DNA from 3 places in the Blautia sp. SC05B48 genome. Region 2 is predicted to be linked to each of the others. Evidence: predicted binding sites of a transcription regulator. Region 2 holds the regulator's gene; each other region holds the start of a gene.

Region 1 (6,099 bases), 160 kb from region 2:
ACAAGCATGTGTATGTAAGCCCGACGGTCACTGTAACAGAGGATATGAAAAATAAGATTACAGACCTGAACAGCCAGCTGAAGAAATACCGCAGCAGTACAGTAACTTATACATTCGGAAGTGAAACGGCTGTTCTGGATTCCGATACGATCACATCCTGGCTGAAGGCTGAGGGGGAGACGCTGGCTTTAGATGAAGAAGCCATTAAAGCCTACATCAGTGAGCTTGCCAACAAATACAATACCATTTATGTTCCCCGCACCTTTCATACATCTGCGGGAACCGATGTGACCATTGAGGGAAATGAGTACGGCTACCGGATCGATCAGGACGGAGAATATTCTCAGCTTCTGGAAGACCTGAAAAACGGTACTGTTGTAACGAGAGAGCCTGTTTACAGCAAAAAAGGATATCAGAGAAACGGAACAGACGATCTGGCAGGCAGTTACATAGAGGTCAGTCTGGATGCACAGCATTTGTGGCTGTATAAGGACGGAAGCCTTGTGACGGAAACAGATATTGTCAGCGGTAAGCCGGTGAAGGGGCGTGAAACATATCGTGGTGCTTGGCCGATCGCCTACAAGGCGAGTCCCTTTAACCTTACCAGCAATGAATATGGTTACGATGTAAAGGTTAATTACTGGATGCCTTTTGTCTACGGACAGGGACTTCATGATGCGTCCTGGCAGTCATCCTTTGGCGGGAACCGTTATAAAACCAACGGAAGCCACGGCTGCATCAATTTGCCTAAGGATCAGGCAGCACTGATCTATAACACCATTGATGCAGGTTATCCGATCATTATTTACTGATATGAGCAAAAAAGCTTCGGAGAGATCCGGAGTTTTTTTTTATGCCTGAAAATGAAAATTATCATGTAAGCAGGATAGTAAATGATAAGATTTTTCAAAAGTACGTTAAAAAAAACACAAAAAATATCGAAAAAGTCTTGTCGAAACAGAAATAACGTGATATGATGATTCCGGAAATCGAGCTAATACACTTCTTGATTGCGGAGGAAGAGTGTTTTTCTCTTTTATTTGGGTGCAAATTGATAAAAAAACTCAAATAAGTGTTAGTTGGGGTTTCATTTTTTTATTTATGTATTGTTAAAAAAAAGACAATATATGAACAAGAATATCTACTATAAACGTCAGATTTTAGACTAAGAAAGGATAATGAAAGGTATGAAGTACAGTTATTATCCGGGTTGCACCCTGAGAACAAAGGCCAGAGATCTGGATGAGTATGCCAGAGCCAGTGCCACAGCCCTTGGGTTTGAGCTTGAGGAAATCGAGGACTGGCAGTGCTGTGGTGGTGTTTATCCGCTTGGCACAGATGAGATCGCCACAAAGCTTTCTTCCGTCCGTGCGCTGAACCAGGCAAAAGAAAAAGGCCAGGATCTGGTGACAATCTGTTCTGCCTGTCATCATGTGATCAAGCGTGTCAATGATGATATGAAAAACGTGGAAGATATCCGGACCAGAGCCAACAATTATATGCAGCTGGAAGCTCCCTATGAAGGAGAGACAACCGTTCTCCATTATCTGGAGGTTCTCCGGGACAGAGTCGGTTTTGATAAACTGAAAGAAAAAGTAGTAAATCCTCTTACCGGAAAGAAGATCGGAGCCTATTACGGATGTCTGCTTCTGAGACCTGGAAAGATCATGGCATTTGATGATCCGGAAAATCCAAGGATCATGGAAGATTTTATCCGTGCCCTTGGCGCTGAGCCTGTGATCTATCCTTATAGAAATGAATGCTGTGGAGGATATATATCCCTGAAAGAAAAAGAAATGTCACAGAATATGTGTGAAAAGATTGAAGAAAGCGCAGCAGGCTTTGGCGCAGATATGCTGATCACTGCCTGTCCGCTCTGCAAATACAATCTGAATAAAAATTCCGGAAATAAAATGCCGGTTTACTATTTTACAGAGCTTCTGGCAGAAGCCCTTGGCGTCAAAGAGGAGGTGGCAAAATGAGAGATAACCATTCTGCTGCGGAAAAAATAAAGGAGATCAGCGGAACCAATCCTCTGAAATGTATGAAGTGTGGCAAATGCTCTGCTACCTGCCCATCCTTTGACGAGATGGATATCAAGCCTCATCAGTTTGTGTCCTACGTGATCAATGAAAATATCGAAGCACTTGTAAATTCAGCATCTTTGTGGAAATGTCTTTCCTGCTTTGCCTGTGTGGAGCGGTGTCCGAGAGACGTAAAACCCGGAAAGATCATTGACGGGGCAAGACAGCTGGTTGTTCGGGAAAAAGGCGGCGACTATCTTTCACCAAATGAAATTCCGGAGCTTCTTGATCCGGAGCTTCCTCAGCAGCTGCTTGTAAGTGCGTTCAGAAGATACAGGAGGTGAGAAAGTGCAGAGAATCGGTGTATTTGTCTGTCATTGCGGAAGTAATATTGCCGCTACGGTAGACGTGAAAAAAGTTGTGGAAATCATTGCAAAAGAGCCTGGAGTTGTCCATGCAGAAGATTATCAGTATATGTGTTCCGAAGCAGGACAGTCCAGGATCCAGGAAGCCATCCGTGAAAAAAATCTCACAGGAGTGGTTGTCTGTTCCTGTTCTCCGCGTATGCATGAGGCAACTTTCCGTAAAGCAGCGGAAAAGGCCGGCCTGAATCCATATATGGTGGAGATCGCAAATATCCGTGAGCATTGTTCCTGGATCCACAAGGATATGCAGGAGGCTACGGAAAAGGCCGTGATCCTTGCAAGAGCAGCAGTAGCAAAAGTCAATTTAAATGCTCCTCTTCAGCCGGGAGAAAGCCGGGTTACAAAGAGAGCCCTGATCATCGGAGGCGGTATCGCCGGAATCCAGACGGCTCTTGATATTGCCGATGCAGGCTATGAAGTTGATATTGTGGAAAAAACACCAAGTATCGGCGGAAGAATGTCACAGCTTGACAAAACCTTCCCTACTCTGGATTGCTCCGCATGTATCCTTACTCCAAAAATGGTGGAGGCTGCAGCTCATGAAAAGATCAATATCTATACATACAGTGAAGTAGAAAAAGTTGCAGGTTTTGTAGGAGATTTTACCGTTGATATCCGCAAAAAAGCGCGAAGTGTCAACATGGACAAATGTACAGGCTGTGGAGTCTGCCAGGAAAAGTGTCCTTCCAAAAAGATTCCAAATGAGTTCAACAGAGGGCTGAACAACCGGTCAGCTATTTATACTCCGTTTGCACAGGCGATTCCAAATGTTCCTGTGATCGACAGAGAGCATTGCCTGAAATTTAAGACAGGCAAATGTGGTGTCTGCTCCAAAGTATGTCAGGCAGGAGCCATTGATTACGATCAGCAGGATGAGATCGTAACACAGAAATACGGAGCAATCGTGGTGGCAACCGGATTTGATACCATCAAGCTTGACAAATATGATGAATACGCATACAGCCAGAGCAAGGATGTGATCACATCTCTGGAGCTGGAGCGTATCATGAATGCTGCAGGACCTACAAAAGGACATCTTGAGCGCCTTTCCGATGGAAAAGCACCGAAGGAGATCGTATTTATCCAGTGTGTTGGAAGCCGTTGCTCCGATGACCGTGGAAAGCCATACTGTTCCAAGATCTGCTGTATGTACACAGCTAAGCATGCCATGCTGATCCGTGATAAATATCCGGATACCAATGTGACGGTATTTTATATTGATGTCCGTACACCTGGTAAAAACTTCGATGAGTTTTACAGAAGAGCAGTTGAGCAGTATAACGTAAACTACATCAAAGGTCAGGTAGGAAAAGTGATCCCGCAGCCGGATGGAACACTTCTTGTTCAGGGCTCGGATCTTCTTGACAATAAGCAGATCTTCAAGAAAGCAGATATGGTAGTTCTTGCAACAGCCATTGAGCCGAATCCGGATGTACGTAAGATCGCTACCATGCTTACTGCAAGTATTGACACCAACAATTTCCTTACAGAAGCTCATGCAAAGCTTCGTCCTGTAGAATCACCGACAGCAGGAATTTTCCTTTCCGGTGTATGCCAGGGACCAAAGGATATCCCGGAGACAGTTGCCCAGGCAGGAGCTGCGGCTGTAAAGGCCATAGGACTTCTTGCAAAGGATAAGCTGACAACCAATCCATGTACGGCAAAATCCGACGAGCTTCTCTGTAACGGATGCTCTACCTGTGCAAATGTATGTCCTTACGGAGCGATTTCCTATGAGGAGAAACAGGTCAACGATCACGGTATCCGTGAGACAAGAAGAGTTGCGGTTGTCAATACAGCACTTTGCCAGGGCTGCGGTGCCTGCACAGTAGCCTGCCCGTCAGGAGCCATGGACCTTCAGGGCTTCTCCAACAGACAGATTATCGCGGAGGTGGATGCAATATGTCGATAGAAACAAAGGAAGAATTCAGACCAAAGATCGTGGCATTCTGCTGTAACTGGTGCAGCTACGCCGGAGCAGACCTTGCCGGAAGCAGCCGTTTAAGCTATCCGGCGGATGTAAAGATCATCCGCGTGCCTTGTTCCTGCCGTGTCAATCCCATGTTCATCCTCCGTGCCTTTGAAAAAGGAGCCGATGGTGTGATCATGTGCGGATGCCATCCGGGAGACTGCCATTACAGTACCGGAAACTATTATGCAAGAAGACGTATGACACTTCTGTTTTCAATGCTGGATTATATTGGGGTAGAAAACGGAAGAACACGTGTTGAATGGGTATCTGCCGCAGAAGGCGTGAAATTTTCACAGACTATGAATGAGTTTGTTGAGAAGATCCATTCACTTGGTAAAAACGTGAGATTGGAGGATATAAGATGCAGGAGCTGATAAAACGTGCAAAAGAACTGCTTGCAGATGGCACGGTAGTCCGGGTTCTTGGGTGGAAAGCCGGAGATCTTGCCTTTAATCCGGAACCAGCCTATTTTGAAACACCGGAATCTCTGGAGGATTTTGTCTATGATGGATTCTGCGGTGCCAATTTAAGCAAATATATGATCGAAGCTTCCAAGCTGGAAGGAAAAACCATGGTCTGTCTGAAGCCCTGCGATACATATAGCTTTAACCAGCTTTTGAAAGAGCATCGTGTAGATAGAGAAAAAGCCTATATCGTAGGCGTTGGCTGTAAAGGAAAGTTGGATATTGAAAAGATCCGCAAAATGGGAATCAAGGGTATCCGGGGAATTTCCGGAGCAGAGATTACCGGAGATGCAGAGACATTGACTGTGGATACTGTTTACGGAGAAAAAACCTGTGCATACAAAGATGCCATGCTGGAACGCTGCCATGTATGTAAAGGAAAAGAGCATAAAATTTACGATGAACTGATCGGTGAGTCAAAGGAGACAAAGGACGCTGACCGTTTCGCAGAAATTGAGCGGATCGAGGCAATGAGTCCGGAAGAAAAATTTGCATTCTGGCAGAGTGAGCTGAGTAAATGTATCCGCTGTAATGCCTGCCGTAATGTATGTCCGGCCTGCAGTTGCCGCAAATGCGTTTTTGACAGCAATAAGTTCGACAGCGCCCAGAAGGCAAATGTGGATTCCTTTGAGGAAAAGATGTTCCATGTGATCCGTGCCTTCCATGTAGCAGGAAGATGTACGGACTGTGGCGAGTGCAGCAGAGTCTGTCCGCAGGGAATTCCCCTTCATCTGTTTAACCGTAAGTTTATCAAGGATATTGATGATTTTTACGGTGAGTACCAGGCAGGCGAGGATGCGGAGTCAAAGGGTCCGCTTACCAGCTTTACCTTTGATGATGTAGAGCCAGGGATCGTGGCAGAAAGGGGATAATGTATGTATAAGATCGCAGTAGAAAATCTGCCGGCATTATTCCGGAAAATTGCCGCAGACCAGGAATTATATTTACCGGTAAAGGTAAGTGAGCAGGTAAATTTCAAGGTATGGAGCGAGGATGCAGAAGTTTCCCTTGAAACACTGAAAACCGTAAAATCACCGAAGGATGTTTTCTTTCCGCAGAGTGAAAATCTCTATACCTGTAAAAAAGACGGGAAAAATATCAGCATTGAGCCTCAGGCACTGAAAGACCAGAATTTTGTCGTATTCGGAATGAGAGCCTGTGATGTGCAGGGCGTGAAGGTTCTCGACAATGTGTTCCTTGGGGATCCGGTGGAT
Region 2 (6,099 bases):
TGGCATCCAGTGATACCAGTGCTTTTACTCTCTCGTATTTTTTCATAATCCCGACTCCTCTTCACCTATAGCTAATGCCTTGGGCAGATATTCTATGATATCTCCTGCCAGCATACTGCGCTTTCCTTTTTCAGCGGCTGCAAGATCACCGCAAAGTCCGTGAAGATAAACACCTAACGCGGCCTTTAAAACCATGGGAGGCTGTTCCTCCGTTTTCAGATACATACATAACACTGCTGCCAGGATCCCGGAAAGCACATCTCCGCTTCCTGCAGTTGCCATTCCGGAATTACCGGAAAGATTCAGATACATCTGGCCTTTTTCATCTGCGATCACCGTACATGCATCCTTCAATACGCACACAGAGCCTGTTTCCGCAGCACATTTCAGTGCAGTATCTGCGATCTCATGCTGAATCTCCTGGATCGTTCTGCCACTGAGCCGGCTCATTTCTCCGATATGCGGTGTCAGGACTACATGCTCTCCCAGATACTGATACCATTGTGGATGTGCAGCCAGAAGGTTCAGGCCGTCCGCATCCAGGATCAGCGGCTTTTTCTCCCGGGCAGCCGCCGTGAGAAACCACTGTTCTCTCTCACGGCTGGCCACTGATGTTCCAAGTCCCGGTCCGATCACGATCACATCACACCAGGATAGAAGCTGTTCATTGGATTCCTGATCAAAGCGGCTGCAGACCATAGCCTCCGGAAGGAGTATCTGCAGTGGGATCCTGTTGGCTTCCACAGTCTGGATCTTTACCATTCCCGCACCGGCACGAAGTGCTGCACTGGCGCTTAAATAAGCGGCTCCGCACATTCCCTCACTTCCGGTCACAAAGAGCACTTTTCCGAAGGTACCCTTGTTTCCGCCGGGATCACGTTCCGGAAACAGCTTCAGATCTTTATTTTCCAGACAGGCGGCAGATGCAGTCACAGCTTCCTGTTCATAGATCCCGATATCGGCGGTAACGATCCTTCCTGCATACAGTCTTCCCGGATAAAAGCAAAGACCTCTTTTCCGGTAGGCAAATGTAACAGTCAGATCGGCGCTGAAGGCAATTCCCATTTCCAGGCCAGTATCTCCGTTCACTCCTGACGGGATGTCAACTGCGATCTTTTTGGCCCTCGCACTGTTCATCTCATGGATGATATCAGCATAATGCCCCTCGATCGGACGCGTCAGGCCTACCCCAAACACGGCATCTACTATAGTAGTATATTCACTCCACTGCGGGTTATTCACCTCAGGGACACGATAACCGGAAGCGATCTTATACTGAAGAGCTGTCTCTCTGGTCATTTTATCTTTGTTTCCGACCATATAAAACTCTGCCCGGATTCCCTTCAGATGGAACAATCTGGCAACAGCGATACCGTCACCGCCATTATTTCCGCTTCCGCAAACTACCAGGATCCTTTCGTCCTTCTGGAGATACTTTTCTGTTTCCTCTACCACCTTCAGTGCTGCCCGCTCCATCAGAACCTCGGAGGGAACTCCGATCTCACGGATCGTTGTGGAGTCCAGATCCTTCATTTCTGCGCAGGTAACAAGCTTCTTCATTCTGTCTTCTGCCTCCCCTCTGTCATAGAGAAAGCTGCCGTTTCCGGCAGCTTAACAATTCTTACTTATCCACATGTTCCTGCCTGTATTTGCTGAGATTATAAGACAGTGTCATCAGACTCTCGGAAAGATGAACGTTCTCTACGATCACATCATCCGGTGTCTCAAGATCAAGATGTGCAAAATTCCAGATTGCCTTGATTCCGTTCTCCACCAGAATATCTGCCATTTCCTTGGCTTTATTCTTGGGAAGTGTCAGGATCGCGATCTCCACGTTATTCTCTCTCAGGAAAAACGGAAGCTCACTGAGCATCTGGATCTCAAGTCCACGGACTGCGATGCCCTCAAGCACAGGATTTACGTCAAAGATACCAACAAGCCTGAACCCGCGCTTCTCAAAATCCACATAATTGGCAAGTGCCTGTCCCAGATTACCGGCTCCCAGGATGATCATCGGATGAACAGTATCCAGTCCCAGGATCTTACCGATCTCTGTATAAAGATAGTGTACATTATAGCCATACCCCTGCTGCCCAAAACCGCCGAAATTATTAAGATCCTGACGGATCTGAGAAGCTGTGGTATGCATCTTCTTACTTAATTCATTGGAAGAAATACGTTCTACATTATCTTCCATCAGCTCTCCTAAGTAGCGGTAATAGCGTGGCAGACGCTTAATCACCGCTTTCGAGATTTGTTTTGTCTCCACGATAGTTTTCCTCCTTACCTTACACTAGGTTAATTATAACGAATTGACATTTTCCTGTCAATTAAAGTTGTCTATTCTGTACAAATTTCTTTATATTTTTTCTAATAATTGATTTTTTCTTTGAAATCCCGGCAGTTTCCGTTATAATAGGTGGAGGATTTTTCCCTGTTCAGACATAAACAGGGGTGATTCTTTATACAGGAGGACAGTTTTTATGATTTTATCATGTCAGAATATATGCAAGGCCTTTGGCGAAAAAGTAATTTTAAATGATGCATCCTTTCACATTGAAGACCGTGAAAAGGCTGCTCTGATCGGCTGCAACGGTGCAGGAAAGACCACACTGCTGCGGATCATCATGCAGGAGCTTTCTGCTGATTCCGGTACCGTGGTGCTTGCCCGGGATAAAAATATCGGCTATCTTGCCCAGTACCAAGATATCCACGGACATCATACCATCTACGAGGAGCTTCTTACCACCAAGCAGCACATCATCGATATGGAACGCCGTATCCGCAATATGGAACAGGAAATGAACACGGTGACCGGTGATGAGCTGAACCGTCTGATGGAAACCTATACCCGCCTGACCCATCAGTTTGAGCTGGAGAACGGATACGCTTACAAAAGTGAGCTGACCGGTGTCTTAAAGGGTCTCGGCTTCACGGAGGAAGATTATGACAAGCAGATCGAAACTCTTTCCGGCGGTCAGAAAACACGCGTGGCGCTGGGCAAGATGCTTCTTTCCAAGCCGGATATCCTGCTTCTGGATGAGCCAACCAATCACCTGGATATGGAAAGCATCTCCTGGCTGGAAACTTATCTTCTGAATTATCCGGGAGCTGTTTTTATCGTCTCCCATGACCGTTATTTTCTGGATAAGGTGGTCACCAAGGTCATTGAGATCGAAGCCGGACAGACCCGCGTATACAGCGGCAACTACTCTGCCTATGCTCTCAAGAAGGCTCAGCTTCGTGACGCACAGTACAAGGCATACTTAAATCAGCAGCGGGATATCAAGCATCAGGAAGCCGTTATCGCCAAGCTGAAATCCTTTAACCGTGAAAAATCCATCAAGCGTGCGGAAAGCCGTGAAAAAATGCTGGACCGTGTACAGAGGATCGAAAAGCCTCTTGAGCTCCAGGACCGGATGCGTATCTCGCTGGAACCACGGGTGTTAAGCGGAAACGATGTGCTCCACGTGGAAGCGCTTTCCAAGGCCTTTCCGGGACAGACCCTGTTCTCCGATATCTCCTTTGATATCAAACGCGGCGAGCGTGTGGCACTGATTGGAAACAACGGAACCGGAAAGACCACCATGCTGAAGATCATCAACGGTCTTATTGAGGCAGATGCCGGCAAATTTTCCCTTGGTTCCAAGGTGCAGATCGGTTATTACGATCAGGAACATCATGTTCTGCATATGGACAAGACAATTTTCCAGGAGATCTCCGATACTTATCCGACTCTCACAGAGACCGAGATCCGAAATATGCTTGCTGCATTTCTTTTTACCGGAGATGATGTTTTCAAGGAGATCTCCGCACTTTCCGGTGGAGAAAGAGGCCGTGTTTCCCTTGCAAAGCTGATGCTTTCCGAAGCCAACTTCCTGATCCTTGACGAGCCTACCAACCATCTGGATATTGCCTCCAAGGAGATCCTGGAGGAAGCACTGGTCAGCTACACCGGTACAGTCCTTTATGTATCCCATGACCGTTACTTTATCAATCAGACTGCGACCAGGATCATGGAGCTGACAAACCAGGCAGTGGTAAATTACATCGGTGATTATGATTACTATCTGGAAAAGAAGGAGGAGCTGACCAGTACCTATGCACCGGGAAGCACTTCTCCGGAGGCACCTGCCGAAGAAAAAGCGGTTTCCGAGAACAAGCTTTCCTGGCAGCAGATGAAGGAAGAACAGGCAAAGAAACGAAAACGAGAAGCCGAGCTGAAAAAAGTCGAAGCCCGTATCGAAGAGCTGGAAACAAGAGACAGTGAGATCGACGAAACCATGGTCCTTCCGGATGTCTGCACCAATGTAGCGGAATGTACAAAGCTGAGCCGCGAAAAAGCAGCTATCGCTGAAGAACTGGAAGAGCTTTATGAAAAATGGGAAGAGCTGGCCTGACGGTCAGCTCTTTTTATTCCCTTATGTTTTTATGGAAGCAGCATGCCAAGATGCTGTTCAAAGCATACACCATCGTTACGGTCTGTTCCTTCCTCCACCGCATCCCGGATCGATGCCGAGATAAAGTCCACGGCCAGCTCTGCACAGGTTTTCATGGAATATCTTTTTACCAGCCCTGCACTGAGCACGGATGCAAAAAGATCTCCTGTCCCGGAATAGCTTCCTCCTGATTTCTCTGCAAATACCCAGGAGCTGTTTCCGTTTTCCAGGACAAGATTCCCCATTTTCAGAGGCTGCCCCTCCTCCCTGTGATCCACTCCGGTGATCACAACGGCAGGAAGTGAAAATTTCCGGGCAAGTCCGCACCCGATCTCCCGGATCTCTTCCATCCGCCGGGCCTCTGATGCCTTTTGCAGTTTATTCCAGATCTCCTCCATTTTTTCTTTTCCGTAGAGAAGAAGGAGGGCTTCCGTAAGGTTCGGTGTGATCACATAGGAACGGTGTGTCAGTTCGCAGAACCGGCTGCGGAGCTCTTCTGTATAGATTGGATAAACCGCGCCGTCATCCCCCATCACCGGGTCTGTAAGGATCAGAGTATCCTTCCCTGCAAACGCATCCATAAATTTCAGGATCCTGTCTGCCTGCTTATCATCAGAAAGAAATCCTGTATAGATCCCATCCGGAAAAAATCCTCTTTTTTTCCACTGCTCCATATATAGTTCCATATGCTCTGTGAAATCCTCACAGAAATAACTTTCATAACCGGTCTGGTTGCTTAAAACAGCGGTGGGAAGTGGACACGCCTGGACTCCCATCACCGAGATCACCGGGATCGCTGCTGTCAGTGAACATTTCCCCAGCCCGGAAAGATCATTGATCACTGCTATTTTTTTCATGGTAATTCTCCAGTCTTGAGTTTTTTTCTGTAATATTATAGAATGAACTGTCAGGTTTACGCAATCATTTTTGGAAGGAAATCATCATACTTATGTTAAATATATCTGCAGAACACAAAAAAGAACACCTATATCTGGAGGTTTATCACTATTACCGGAAGCTGATCATGGAAGGCCGTCTCCTTCCCGGAAGCAAAATGCCCTCCCTCCGCAAATGCGCCCAGGAGCTGAAGCTGAGCCGTACCACCATCGAAAATGCCTATCTTCTGCTGGCAGCAGACGGCTATATCATCGCCAGGGCACAGAGCGGCTATTATGTCACCGGCATTGCTTCCAGGCAGCATCTGCTCACCCCCAAAAAACAGGATAAGGATATCACGCCCTATCTATACGATTTTGCCTCTTCCGGTGTTGACCGGGAAAGCTTTCGTTTTGATCTGTGGCAGCGTTACATCAAAAGCGCCCTCCGCCAGGGCGACCGTATGCTTTCTTATGGCGAACCCCAGGGCGAAAGCGATTTCCGGGAGGTTCTCGCAGACTATATCCGGGAACGCAGAAATGTGATCTGCTCCCCGGATGACATTGTAGTAGGGGCCGGTCTCCAGCCCCTTCTCCAGATTCTCTGCCCTCTGATCCATGAACGGAAAACCGTTTCGTTCCCTACACCGTCCTTCACCGCATGCAGCACCATCTTTCAGGATTACGGATTTGATGTCCATTATCGGGACAAAAGCTGCGATGTGATCTATGTTTCTCCTGCTCACATGACAAAATGGGGCGAGATCATGCCGGTAAAACGACGC
Region 3 (6,099 bases), 400 kb from region 2:
GATCTCCAAGCCCCAGCCATCCGGAGAGAGTGATGCAGATAGTTTTGTGGATGATTCCACAGATAATACTTACGGATATTATACGATCATGGGGTGTACCACAGTGACTGGGGAGGATATGGTGGCGCAGTATGAGGCGCAGAATGTGGAATATCCTTCCGGTATCCTGACAGAGGGTGGCGCACCGGACATTGATACGTTTTGCACAATTGTGACAGAGGAAGCGGATGCGGAGGGTGTCCGTGGGGAGGTTGTTTTTGAGCAGGCGATGCTTGAGACCGGTTGGCTTCAGTTTGGCGGAGATGCCAGTGCCGGGCAGTTTAATTTTTCCGGACTTGGGACTACCGGCGGCGGTGTTGCCGGAAATTCCTTTCCGGATGTCAGGACCGGGATTCGGGCTCAGGTACAGCATCTGAAGGCTTATGCGTCTTCGGATGAACTGAATCAGGTCTGTGTGGATAACCGTTTTCAGTATGTGACCCGGGAGAGTGCACCTTATGTGGAATGGCTTGGGATTCAGGAGAATCCTTACGGCGGTGGATGGGCCGCCGGGAGAAGCTATGGATATAAGCTTAGAAGCCTTCTGGCAAATCTGAAAGGTGAGGAATATACCTGGCCGGAGAGCACAGAGGCTGTGGAGAAATGATGAAATGGAGATGTGCGTCTGAATAAAAACAGGCGCACATCTTTTTGTGTCAAAGATTAATTAATTCAATTCCAGATTTTCAAGTTCCTGAGATGGAATCTTAGGGTCTGAGCCATCTACATATTTCTTGAGTGCTTTGGAGGTTTTTGCGAAGCCGGCATTGGTTCCGGCACCGCCGATGCAGCCTCCCGGACAGGCCATTCCTTCGATCATGCAGTTTTTGATCTTGCCGGCTTTGGCCAGAGTGAGAACTTTTTTGCACTCAGCGAGGCTTTCGGCGTGTTCGATGTGGACGGGGACATCAGGATAATATTCCTTCAGACAGGCTTCAATGGCACCAGCTACGCCGCCGGCGATGGCGTATCCTCGTCCTGCGGCGGTTGCGGCCTGGGTTTCTTCCGGAATATCCTCGCATGCAGATGGAATGATATCTTTGGCATCGAACAATCCCCAAAGTTCTTCGAAAGTGATAACAAAATCCACATCACTTCTTACGGAATGGCGCATGGCTTCCAGTTTCTTGGAGGCGCATGGTCCGATGAATACTACTTTCGCATTGGGATGTTCTTTTTTTACAATGCGGGCAGTTGCCACCATCGGGGTCAGTTCCTGTGAGATGTTGTCAATCATAGCCGGGAAGTATTTCTTCGCCATTACAGACCATGACGGACAGCAGGAGGTAAGCAGGAACGGGAGATTGCCGGTGGCTACTTCTTTTGCATAATGATGGGCCTCGGAAATACAGCCGATGTCTGCGCCGAGTGCTACTTCATAAATATTGGAAAATCCAAGCTGAGTTAAAGCAGAGCGGAATTTACCGGGAGTTACATCTTCACCGAACTGATTGATGTAAGCTGGTGCAATTTCTGCAATAATCTCAGTTCCCTCACGGAGGGCATGTGCCAGCTGGAAAATCTGGGATTTATCAGAGATGGCACCGAATGGGCAGCTGACCATACACATACCGCAGGATACACATTTATCCTGGTTGATGGAAGCGCGTCCCTGTTCATCGCTTTCGATGGCTTTTACACCGCAGGCGCGTTCGCAGGGACGTTCTTTATGGGCGATGGCGTCGTAGGGACAGACAGCTTTGCATCTTCCGCAGTGAATGCATTTGTCCTGGTCGATGAAGGATTTTCCGTTTACCATGGAAATGGCGCCTTTGGGGCAGGTGAGTAAACAGGGATGTGCAACACAGCCGCGGCACATGTTGCTGACTTCGTATTTGTTGGATTCGCATGCGGAACATGCGGAAGGAATCACCTGCATAAGAGGTGGTTCATAATATTTTTCATCAATATTGCTGGCTTTTACGCCATCAGTAAGATGTACAGAACGATTTTCCGGGCGGAGGGAAAGTCCCATGGCCAGACGGACACGTTCACTTGCAACAGCTCTTTCACGATAGATGCTCTCGCGATATTTCGCGCGTTCCTCTACAATATTGTAAGGGATGGATTCAATATCGTGAATCAGGGATTCGTCCGTGGATTCAAATCCGATCTTCGCAATTTCTGTAAAAATCTTTCGCCGGATCTGTTTAACTGGTGTGTCGAGATTTCGCATAAATGTTCTCCTTTTCAAAAAATGATTAAAATGTTTTCCACGCACTTTTTATTCATCTTATAGTAATTGAGAAATAAAATCAACAATAGGAAATGTTTTTTTAGCAGAAACAAAAAAAGAATATTTGTTTCTTTATTGTCATGAATGTTAAAAAATGCACATTTATTATAAAAAATAGATGCAAAACCAGTAAGACGTTGTAAACTTTCTAATATATTCTGAAAAAAACGAAAAAATATCTTGTGAAAAATGACGATATAAGTTATAATTAAAAGCACGAAAATAGTGCAATATAATGATAGGCACGTAAATGAGGCACTGACAGAGTGTTAAAGCATTAACCTGTAGTGGAACAGGTTGATCAAGTGGAAAATCTATGAGAAACAAGGAGGGAACCGAATGTTAGACCAGACGTATTACAAGAAAACGGATGAGATCATCGAGCACTACGGCCGGAAAGCTGCATCACTGATTCCGATCATGCAGGATATTCAGGCTGAGTACCGTTATCTTCCGGGAGAGCTTCTTACTTATGTTGCGGAACAGATTGGTGTAAAAGAAGCGAAGGCGTACAGTGTAGCTACTTTCTATGAGAACTTTTCCTTTGAGCCGAAGGGCAAGTACATCATCAAGGTATGTGACGGTACTGCCTGTCATGTACGTAAGTCCATGCCTGTAAAGGAAGCAATGCTGAAGGAGCTTGGACTGAGTCATAAGAAGCATACTACAGATGATATGATGTTTACCGTTGAGACAGTCTCCTGTCTTGGTGCCTGCGGACTTGCACCGACACTGACTGTAAATGATGAAGTTCACCCGAAGATGACTCCTGAGAAGGCTGTTGAGCTTTTAAATGAATTGAGAGGTGAGAGCGTATGAGTATAACCAGTATGGAAGATCTGAAAAACAAACAGGCTGAGGTTAAGAAGAATCTTGATGGCTATACCTGCCGTGTTCTCGTCTGTTCCGGTACCGGATGTATTGCTTCCGGTGCTCAGAAGATTTATGAAGAAATGTCAAGACTTTGCGAGGGAATCGAGGGCGTTGCAGTTGAGATGCAGAAGGATGTTCCTCATGTAGGAATCGTTAAGACCGGATGCCAGGGCTTATGTGAGCTTGGTCCTCTTATGAGAATTGAGCCATATGATTATCAGTATGTACATGTTCAGGTAGATGACTGTCGCGAGATCGTAGAGAAGACCGTGATCTGCGGACTGCCTGTTGAGCGTCTGTTTTATCGTCATGATGATGAGGCCTGTCCGCATCCGAGTGACATTCCGTTCCTGAACCAGCAGACAAGGATCGTTCTTGAGAACTGTGGCAAGATCGATGCAGAGTCCATTGATGAATATATTTCCGTAGGCGGCTTTTCCGCAATGGCGAAGGCGTTCTTTGAAATGACCCCACAGGATGTTATTGATGAGATCACGAAGTCCGGCCTCCGCGGCCGTGGCGGTGCAGGTTTCCCTGCAGGCAAGAAATGGTCACAGGTTGCACGCCAGCCGGAAAAAGTCCGTTATGTAGTATGTAACGGTGATGAGGGTGACCCGGGAGCATTTATGGATGGCTCTGTAATGGAAGGTGATCCTTACAAGATGATCGAGGGTATGGTGATCGCTGCCTATGCAGTAGGTGCAGAGGATGGTTATATTTATGTACGTGCCGAGTATCCTCTTTCTGTACAGAGACTCCGGATGGCCATTGAGCAGGCAGAGTCCTATGGCCTTCTTGGCGATAATATCCTTGGTTCCGGTATCAATTTCCACTTACATATCAATCGCGGTGCCGGAGCGTTCGTATGTGGTGAAGGTTCTGCCTTGACTGCCTCTATCGAAGGCAACAGAGGTATGCCTCGAGTAAAACCTCCGAGAACTGTCGAGCAGGGTCTGTGGGGTAAACCTACTGTTCTCAATAACGTAGAGACCTACGCCAACGTACCGAAGATCATCCTTCAGGGTGCTGACTGGTTCCACACCATCGGTACAGAAGGAAGCCCCGGAACAAAGACCTTCTCACTTACCGGTTCCATTGAGAACACCGGTCTTATCGAGGTGCCGATGGGAACAAGTCTCCGCCATATCATTTATGACATCGGCGGTGGTCTTAAGAGTGGTGCTGCATTTAAGGGAGTACAGATCGGCGGACCATCCGGTGGATGTCTGATCGATGACCAGATCGATCATCCGCTTGATTTTGATTCCGTTAAGAAGCTGGACGCTATCATGGGATCCGGCGGACTGGTTGTTATGGATGAGAATACCTGTATGGTAGAGGTTGCACGTTTCTTCATGAGCTTTACACAGCGTGAGAGCTGTGGTAAATGTGTTCCTTGCCGTGAAGGTACGAAACGTATGCTTGAGATCCTGGAGAGGATCGTTGAAGGCAAGGGCGAGCTTTCTGACCTGGATGAGCTGGAAGAGCTTGCAAACATGGTTCAGAGCATGGCACTGTGCGGCCTCGGTAAGAGTGCACCGCTTCCAGTCATCAGTACTCTGAAGCGTTTCCGTGACGAATATGTAGAGCATATCGTAGATAAGAAATGTCGTGCGAAGGTCTGCACGGCGCTCCGTCAATTCCATATCAATCCTGAGTTCTGTATCGGCTGCGGCAAGTGTGCGAAGAACTGTCCGGCTGGTGCGATTTCAGGAAAGATCAAGCATCCACATGTAATCAACAACGACGTATGTATCAAATGCGGATCCTGTAAGGATAACTGTAACTTTGATGCGATTTATGTGGAAGCATAGAAGGGAGGATATCTTATGGGTACAATGACAATTGACGGAAGAAAAGTAGAATTTACCGACGAAAAAAATGTCCTGACAGTCATCAGGAATGCCGGTATCAATATCCCCACACTGTGCTATCATTCAGAGGTTTCCACATTTGGTGCCTGTCGTCTCTGTACAGTTGAGGATGACAGAGGCAAGACATTTGCTTCCTGTTCCGAGCAGCCGAGAGACGGAATGGTTATTTATACCAATTCCGGCCGTATTAAGAAATATCGTAAACTGATCGTGGAGCTGCTTCTTGCAGCACATTGCCGTGACTGTACAACCTGTGTAAAGAGCGGCGAATGTATCCTGCAGGAGCTGGCACATCGCCTTGGTGTGCGTAATATCCGCTTCGAAAATACAAGAGAACAGCATGAGATCGATGACAGTTCACCGTCCATCATCCGTGATCCGAACAAATGTATCCTCTGCGGCAACTGTGTACGTGCCTGCGAGGAGCTTCAGGGAATCGGAGCTCTTGGATTCGCATTCCGTGGAACAGAAGCCATGGTTATGCCTGCATTCAATAAAAAGATTGCTGAGACACAGTGTGTAAACTGTGGTCAGTGCCGTGTTTACTGTCCGACAGGTGCGATCTCTATCCGTACACATATGGATGAAGTATGGGATGCACTGGCTGATAAGAATACTCGTGTTGTTGCACAGGTTGCACCGGCAGTTCGTGTTGCAGTTGGTGATCATTACGGACTTGCCAAAGGCAGAAGTGTTATGGGTAAAATCGTTAACGCGCTTCACAGAATGGGCTTTGACGAAGTATACGATACCACATTCAGTGCCGACCTTACCATCATGGAAGAGACCAAGGAGTTCCTAAACAGAGTGGAGAAGGGTGAGAATCTTCCGCTTCTGACTTCCTGCTGTCCTGCATGGGTGAAGTTTATCACTGATCAATATAAAGAATATGTTCCGAACATTTCTACCTGCCGTTCCCCACAGGGAATGATGTCTGCGGTTATCAAGGAATACTTCCGTGATCCGGAGCATGCAGCAGGCAAGAAGACCGTTATGGTTTCCATTATGCCATGTACAGCCAAGAAGGCAGAGGCAATCCGCCCGAACAGCTTTACCGATGGCGAGCAGGATACCGAT

Evidence for each region. The regulator Rex, encoded in region 2, represses fermentation and respiration genes when NADH is low (regulators of the CRP and FNR family bind a similar motif). The targets are predictions, from matches to a motif close to ATTGTTAANTANTTAACAAT.
Region 1: the regulator Rex is predicted to act here: its motif matches at 1,106-1,125, upstream of EYS05_RS14040 (CoB--CoM heterodisulfide reductase iron-sulfur subunit B family protein).
Region 3: the regulator Rex is predicted to act here: its motif matches at 2,359-2,378, upstream of EYS05_RS16675 (4Fe-4S dicluster domain-containing protein).

Annotation. Positions count from the first base shown of each region.
Region 1 is NZ_CP040518.1:3,015,047-3,021,145, forward strand. It holds gene EYS05_RS14035 (L,D-transpeptidase family protein) at 1-812, shown strand, start outside; gene EYS05_RS14040 (CoB--CoM heterodisulfide reductase iron-sulfur subunit B family protein) at 1,188-1,982, shown strand; gene EYS05_RS14045 (4Fe-4S dicluster domain-containing protein) at 1,979-2,368, shown strand; gene EYS05_RS14050 (CoB--CoM heterodisulfide reductase iron-sulfur subunit A family protein) at 2,373-4,361, shown strand; gene EYS05_RS14055 (hydrogenase iron-sulfur subunit) at 4,352-4,795, shown strand; gene EYS05_RS14060 (4Fe-4S dicluster domain-containing protein) at 4,783-5,757, shown strand; gene EYS05_RS14065 (4Fe-4S dicluster domain-containing protein) at 5,761-6,099, shown strand, end outside.
Region 2 is NZ_CP040518.1:3,173,678-3,179,776, reverse strand. It holds gene alr (alanine racemase) at 1-46, opposite strand, end outside; gene EYS05_RS14780 (NAD(P)H-hydrate dehydratase) at 43-1,560, opposite strand; gene EYS05_RS14775 (redox-sensing transcriptional repressor Rex) at 1,622-2,269, opposite strand; gene EYS05_RS14770 (ABC-F family ATP-binding cassette domain-containing protein) at 2,484-4,400, shown strand; gene EYS05_RS14765 (pyridoxamine kinase) at 4,430-5,296, opposite strand; gene pdxR (MocR-like pyridoxine biosynthesis transcription factor PdxR) at 5,389-6,099, shown strand, end outside.
Region 3 is NZ_CP040518.1:3,569,765-3,575,863, reverse strand. It holds gene EYS05_RS16680 (glucosaminidase domain-containing protein) at 1-646, shown strand, start outside; gene EYS05_RS16675 (4Fe-4S dicluster domain-containing protein) at 707-2,215, opposite strand; gene EYS05_RS16670 (complex I 24 kDa subunit family protein) at 2,615-3,094, shown strand; gene EYS05_RS16665 (NADH-quinone oxidoreductase subunit NuoF) at 3,091-4,962, shown strand; gene EYS05_RS16660 ([FeFe] hydrogenase, group A) at 4,978-6,099, shown strand, end outside.